Regions from separate parts of the Streptomyces sp. NBC_01497 genome, predicted to be linked through region 1. Evidence: predicted binding sites of a transcription regulator. Region 1 holds the regulator's gene; the other holds the start of a gene.
What was found. The regulator HrcA, encoded in region 1, represses chaperone genes, less so after heat shock. The targets are predictions, from matches to a motif close to TTNGCACTCNGNNNNNCNGAGTGCNAA.

Region 1 (3,407 bases):
CACGGCCGTGCAGCGGGATCGACTGGCCGGACTGCGTGCCCGGCCGTACGTCGACGTCCTCCACGCCGTCCAGCGTCTCCAACGGACACTGCGTGCCGAGCGCTGCCGCCGTCATCGGGATCGTCACCGTGCAGTGCAGGTCGTCCCCTCGACGCTGGAAGACCGCGTGCGGGAGCTCGCGGATCTCCACGAACAGGTCGCCGGCCGGGCCGCCGCCGGGTCCGACCTCGCCCTCGCCCGCCAGCTGGATCTTGGTGCCGTCGTCGACACCGGCCGGGATCTTGACGGTGAGCGTGCGGCGGGAGCGCACGCGCCCGTCGCCCGCGCACTCGGGGCACGGGGTCGGCACCACGGTGCCGAAGCCCTGGCACTGCGGGCACGGACGCGAGGTCATGACCTGGCCGAGGAACGACCGCGTCACCTGCGAGACCTCACCGCGACCGCGACACATGTCGCAGGTCTGGGCCGAGGTTCCGGGCGCCGCGCCCTCGCCGTTGCACGTGGTGCAGACGACGGCCGTGTCGACCTGGATCTCCTTCGTCGTGCCGAAGGCGGCCTCGTTGAGCTCGATCTCCAGCCGGATCATCGCGTCCTGGCCGCGCCGCGTGCGCGAGCGGGGCCCGCGCTGCGACGCCGTACCGAAGAACGCGTCCATGATGTCGGAGAAGTTGCCGAAGCCACCGGCCCCGAAGCCGCCCGCCCCGCCACCGCCGCCGTTGCTGGACAGCGGGTCTCCGCCGAGGTCGTAGACCTGCTTCTTCTGCGGGTCCGACAGGACCTCGTAAGCGGCGTTGATCTCTTTGAAGCGCTCTTGCGTCTTGGGATCGGGGTTGACGTCCGGGTGCAGCTCGCGTGCGAGCCGCCGGAATGCCTTCTTGATCTCGTCCTGGGACGCGTCGCGGCGCACGCCGAGTACGGCGTAGTAGTCCGTGGCCACTTACGACTCCGCCAGGATCTGTCCGACGTAACGTGCCACTGCGCGTACCGCTCCCATCGTTCCGGGGTAGTCCATGCGGGTCGGTCCGACCACGCCGAGTTTGGCGACTGCCTCGTCGCCCGAACCGTAGCCGACTGCTACGACAGATGTGGAAGTGAGTCCCTCATGGGCGTTCTCGTGCCCGATACGGACCGTCATGCCCGGCTGTCCCGCCTCGCCGAGCAGCTTGAGGAGCACGACGTGTTCCTCAAGTGCCTCCAGCACCGGCCTGATCACCAGCGGGAAGTCGTGTCCGAACCGGGTGAGGTTCGCCGTGCCGCCGATCAGCAGGCGCTCCTCGGTCTCCTCGACCAGGTTCTCCAGCAGGGTCGCGAGGACGGTGGAGACCGTGGGCCGGTCCTCCGCGTCGAACGACTCCGGCAGATCCTGCACCAGACGCGGCACGTCGGAGAAGCGCCTGCCCACGACCCGGCTGTTCAACCGGGCCCGCAGGTCCGCGAGCGCCACCTCGCCGAACGGCGCGGGGCAGTCGATCATGCGCTGTTCGACCCGTCCCGTGTCGGTGATCAGGACGAGCATCAGGCGCGCGGGCGCCAGCGACAGCAGCTCCACGTGGCGCACCGTCGAACGCGTCAGGGACGGGTACTGCACGACGGCGACCTGCCGGGTGAGCTGCGCCAGCAGGCGCACCGTGCGGCCCACCACGTCGTCCAGGTCGACGGCACCCCCCAGGAAGTTCTGGATGGCCCGGCGCTCGGGCGACGACAGCGGCTTCACGCCCGCCAGTCTGTCCACGAACAGCCGGTACCCCTTGTCGGTGGGGATGCGGCCCGCGCTCGTGTGCGGCTGCGCGATGTAGCCCTCGTCCTCAAGGACGGCCATGTCGTTGCGGATCGTCGCGGGCGACACCCCGAGCCGGTGACGCTCGGTGAGCGCCTTGGAGCCGACGGGCTCCTCCGTACCGACGTAGTCCTGGACGATGGCGCGCAGCACTTCGAGTCTGCGTTCGCTGAGCACGGCGCACACCTCCAGCGTTCGTCGTTCGTCGTCCCTCGTCGCGCTGTGCGACCGCTTTTGGCACTCGATCCGGTGGAGTGCCAGCTCCTTCCGAGCCAGTGTACGGCCGGGGGGTGCACGCGTAGCAAGGCAGTGTTCCACGCGATCGGGCCCCGGGTGCCCCCGAGGGCGTGAGAGGTTCCCCCCGGGGCCGCCCGGGCCCGGGACCGGCGCGGTGGCACGGACGTGAGGAGAGCGGCGCATGGGGAGCAGCGGACAGGGCCTGCCGGCCGGCGGCTGGGAGCGCCCGGCGCCGGGCGTGAGCCGGGTGCGGCTGCCCGGCTGGGACTGCACGGCGGGCCTGGTGGTGGGCACGGACGGCGCGCTGCTCGTGGACGCCGGCGCCTCCCTCGGGCAGGGCACGGCGCTAAGGGCGGCGGCACGTCGGCTCACCGGGGGCGCGCCCGTGACACATCTCGCACTCACGCACCCGCACTTCGACCATGTGCTCGGCGCGGGAGCCTTCCCCGGGGCCGCGGTCCTCACGGCGGCCGGGACGGCGCGGGAGCTCGGAGAGGCGCGGGGGCGGGACGCCCTGTACGCGGACGCCGTGCGCCACGGCCTGCCCCCGGCGCGGGCGCGGCGCGGGGCCGACGCCCTGGCTGCCCTGGCCGCCCCGGGCGGTCCGGGCGGTCCGGGCGGTCCGGGCGGTCCGGGCGGTCCGGGCGGTCCGGGTGACGTCGCGGGTGCGCGGGTGGCGGCCGTCCCGGCGAGCCCGGCGGCGCGATGGCGCGAGGTCGGGAGCGAGCCGTACGAGCTGGACCTGGGCGGGGGCGTACGGGCGGTCCTGGTGAACGCGGGGCCCGGGCACACCGCGTACGACCTGGCCGTGCTGGTACGGGGCGGGGACGGCCCGCCGGTGGTGTTCTGCGGCGATCTGGTGGAGGAGTCCGGCCCGCCGCAGGCCGGTCCCGACGCCTGTCCCGACCGCTGGCCCGCGGCGCTGGAGCGCCTGCTGCGGCTGGGGGGCGAGGACGCGCTCTACGTGCCGGGGCACGGCGCCGTGGTGGACGCGGCGTTCGTCCGTGCCCAGCGGGCCACGCTCGCGGCGGCCGGATCGCCGACGCCCTGACCGGTGGCGGGTGTCGCGGGGGGTCGCCGGGGGTTGTCGGGGGGCGTTCTGGGGCGGGTGTTCCGCTGACGGTGGTGCGGTGGCGGTGTTCGGGGCCGGGTGTTCCGGAGCGGCCCGACCGTGCCGGGCGCGGCGCGAAGGAGGGGCGGGGCCGGGACATCGGGCCGTGATCGGCATAAGGTCGGCGCGTGCGGAGTTACAGCCCTGATCTGACGCCCCCGTGGAAGCGCTCCACGCCCGTCCCCGAGGTCCCGGCCGAGGCCGATCTGGTCGTCGAGGAGGTGTCGAGCGGGTTCTGCGGCGCGGTGATCCGCTGCGAGAAGACCGCGCAGGGCCCGACGG
Region 2 (3,407 bases), 1.0 Mb from region 1:
TCCGTCTACGGCCCGGCGGGCGTGGACCGTGCGCCCGGACAACGCGCCGAGGGCGGCACCCCCTGGGAGTAGGGGTGCCGCCCTCGGATCCGAACCGGATTCCGAACCTCGGTAAGAGGATCAGAAGTCCATGTCACCGCCCGGCATGCCGCCCGGCGCGCCACCGGCGGCGGCCTTCTCGGGCTTGTCCGCGATGACGGCCTCGGTGGTGAGGAACAGCGCCGCGATGGAGGCCGCGTTCTGCAGAGCGGAACGCGTCACCTTCGCGGGGTCGATGATGCCCTCGGCGATCATGTCGACGTACTCGCCGGTGGCGGCGTTCAGACCGTGGCCGACGGCCAGGTTGCGCACCTTCTCCACGACGACGCCGCCTTCGAGACCACCGTTGACGGCGATCTGCTTCAGCGGGGCCTCCAGGGCGAGCTTGACGGCCTGCGCGCCGGTCGCCTCGTCACCCGTGAGGTCCAGCTTCTCGAAGACCGAGGACGCCTGCAGCAGGGCCACGCCACCACCGGCGACGATGCCCTCCTCGACGGCGGCCTTGGCGTTGCGCACCGCGTCCTCGATGCGGTGCTTGCGCTCCTTGAGCTCGACCTCGGTGGCGGCACCGGCCTTGATGACGGCCACGCCGCCGGCCAGCTTCGCCAGACGCTCCTGGAGCTTCTCGCGGTCGTAGTCCGAGTCGCTGTTCTCGATCTCGGCACGGATCTGGTTCACGCGGCCCTGGACCTGGTCGCTGTCACCGGCCCCGTCCACGATCGTGGTCTCGTCCTTGGTGATGACGACCTTGCGGGCGCGGCCCAGCAGGTCGAGACCCGCGTTCTCCAGCTTGAGGCCGACCTCCTCGGAGATGACCGTGCCACCGGTGAGGATGGCGATGTCACCGAGCATGGCCTTGCGGCGGTCGCCGAAGCCCGGGGCCTTGACGGCAACGGACTTGAAGGTGCCACGGATCTTGTTGACGACCAGGGTCGACAGCGCTTCGCCCTCAACGTCCTCGGCGATGATCAGCAGGGCCTTGCCCGACTGCATGACCTTCTCCAGCAGCGGAAGGAGGTCCTTCACGTTGCCGATCTTGGAGTTGACGATCAGGATGTACGGGTCGTCCAGGGACGACTCCATACGCTCCATGTCCGTGGCGAAGTACGCCGAGATGTAGCCCTTGTCGAAGCGCATGCCCTCGGTGAGCTCAAGCTCCAGACCGAAGGTCTGCGACTCCTCGACGGTGATGACGCCTTCCTTGCCGACCTTGTCCATCGCCTCGGCGATGAGCTCGCCGATCTGGGTGTCGGCGGCGGAGATGGAGGCGGTGGAGGCGATCTGCTCCTTCGTCTCCACGTCCTTGGCCTGCTCCAGCAGGGCGCCCGAGACGGCCTCGACGGCCTTCTCGATGCCGCGCTTGAGGGCCATCGGGTTGGCGCCGGCCGCCACGTTGCGCAGGCCCTCGCGGACCAGCGCCTGGGCGAGAACGGTCGCGGTGGTCGTACCGTCGCCGGCGACGTCGTCCGTCTTCTTGGCGACTTCCTTGACCAGCTCTGCGCCGATCTTCTCGTACGGGTCCTCGAGCTCGATCTCCTTGGCGATGGAGACACCATCGTTGGTGATCGTGGGCGCGCCCCACTTCTTCTCAAGGACGACGTTGCGACCCTTGGGGCCAAGGGTGACCTTGACGGCGTCGGCGAGCTGGTTCATCCCGCGCTCCAGGCCGCGCCGTGCCTCCTCGTCGAACGCGATGATCTTGGCCATGTGAAGTGGTCCTCCCGGACTGGGGTGGATTGCTCCGGACCGCGCCCGTGCCCGCGACGGACGGCCTGCGCACTGTCCGTTCCTTCCGGACCAGCGCTACGGGCCTCACTGACCCGGTCCAAGTTGTCACTCTCACTGGGAGAGTGCTAACGCAATGATTAGCACTCGACCCACCCGAGTGCAAGCCGCTCCAGGAGTGCGGCGCATCGCGCCGGTGATCGTTCGCCCCGCGTACGTACGCACATCCGAACGTGTTCCACCCCCTGACGCCCGTCCGCGCCACGCGGAACGCCCCGCCCCGGGCACCCCACCCGGAGCTCCGGACATCCGCCCTGAACGCCCGCCCCGAGCCTCGCACGGGCCGCCCCGCGCCTGCCGGCGCCCGGGCGACCGGCGACGTTCCGGGGGCGTCCCGTCACCGCTCGGGCGCCCCGAAGCCGCTCCCCGTAGGTCTCGCACACGCGGGCGGCACGCCCGCGTGTGCATGCCCGCCGCGTAGGCGCGCGCGAGAGGCCCGTACCCCCGTGGAGCGGGTACGGGCCTCTCGACTAGGATTGCCCTGGCCGATCGCGCCGGGATCAGACGGCGAGTTTGACCATGTCCGCCTGCGGACCCTTCTGGCCCTGCGAGATCTCGAACTCCACTCGCTGACCTTCTTCAAGGGTGCGGTACCCGTCCATCTGGATGGCGCTGTAGTGGACGAAAACATCCGCACCACCGTCGACCGCGATGAAGCCGTAGCCCTTCTCCGCGTTGAACCACTTGACGGTGCCCTGAGCCATGCCCAACTCCCCTATTACAGGCCCCTGCTCGGGACCGCACTTCGCGTCGGAACGCGTCGACCGCGGCTGAATGTATCTGCCCAACTGCCCTCTGCAACAGGTCAATCAGACGAGAATTCTGGGCATGGCTGAAGACGCGAACCGGATGTATGTTCGCGTTCTTGGGCAAGTCGGGCCACACAAAGCGCACTTATTGCGCTATCAGTACCAAAACTTTGACCCGATGTTGTCGCGTTCTTGTGCGCGTTCAGTAGGGGCTCCGCACGTCGCGGCTCCGCGGTTCCGTGCTCGGTCGAATTGTACCGTGCTCAACCACATGGAAATGCCCCCTCCGCCGGTGGTGGAGGGGGCACACGTCCAACAGGGGCGCGGGGCCCCGTGGTTCAGCAGCCGCCGGCGACGGCGGGGATGATCGAGACGCCCGCGCCCTCGGGCGTGGCGGTCTGAAGACCCTGCTCGAAGCGGACGTCGTCGTCGTTGACGTAGACGTTGACGAACCGGCGGAGCTTGCCCTGGTCGTCCAGGACGCGCCCGGCGATGCCCGGGTGGTTGTTCTCCAACGAGGAGATGACCTCGGACAGGGTGGAGCCCTCGGCCGCGACCTCGGCCTGGCCGCCCGTGTAGGTGCGGAGGATGGTGGGGATTCGGACCTTGACGCTCATCGGCGGGGTGCCTACCTCTCGGATGTCTCGAAGCTCGGTGACGTGGGGCGCGCGCGGTGACGTGGTGCGCGCGGCGGCCGGGATCAGCTCGCCAGACCCGCCGCGCGGAACGCGTCCAGGCTGGGCCGGATCGTCGTGGTCGGGCCGGTCGTCGGCGCCACCGCGTCCAGCGTCTTGAGGCCGTCGCCGGTGTTCAGCACGACGGTCGTCAGGGTCG

Region 2: a site for HrcA is predicted at 1,905-1,931, ahead of groL (chaperonin GroEL). Genes of this name have one in related genera too.

What each region holds. Positions count from the first base shown of each region.
Region 1 covers NZ_CP109427.1:5,740,425-5,743,831, reverse strand. The annotation lists gene dnaJ (molecular chaperone DnaJ) at 1-937, opposite strand, end outside; gene hrcA (heat-inducible transcriptional repressor HrcA) at 938-1,954, opposite strand; gene OG310_RS24130 (MBL fold metallo-hydrolase) at 2,196-3,065, shown strand; gene OG310_RS24125 (DUF3097 domain-containing protein) at 3,254-3,407, shown strand, end outside.
Region 2 covers NZ_CP109427.1:4,725,364-4,728,770, reverse strand. The annotation lists gene OG310_RS20005 (metallophosphoesterase family protein) at 1-72, shown strand, start outside; gene groL (chaperonin GroEL) at 121-1,746, opposite strand; gene OG310_RS19995 (cold-shock protein) at 2,325-2,528, opposite strand; gene OG310_RS19990 (ubiquitin-like small modifier protein 1) at 2,912-3,190, opposite strand; gene thrC (threonine synthase) at 3,274-3,407, opposite strand, start outside.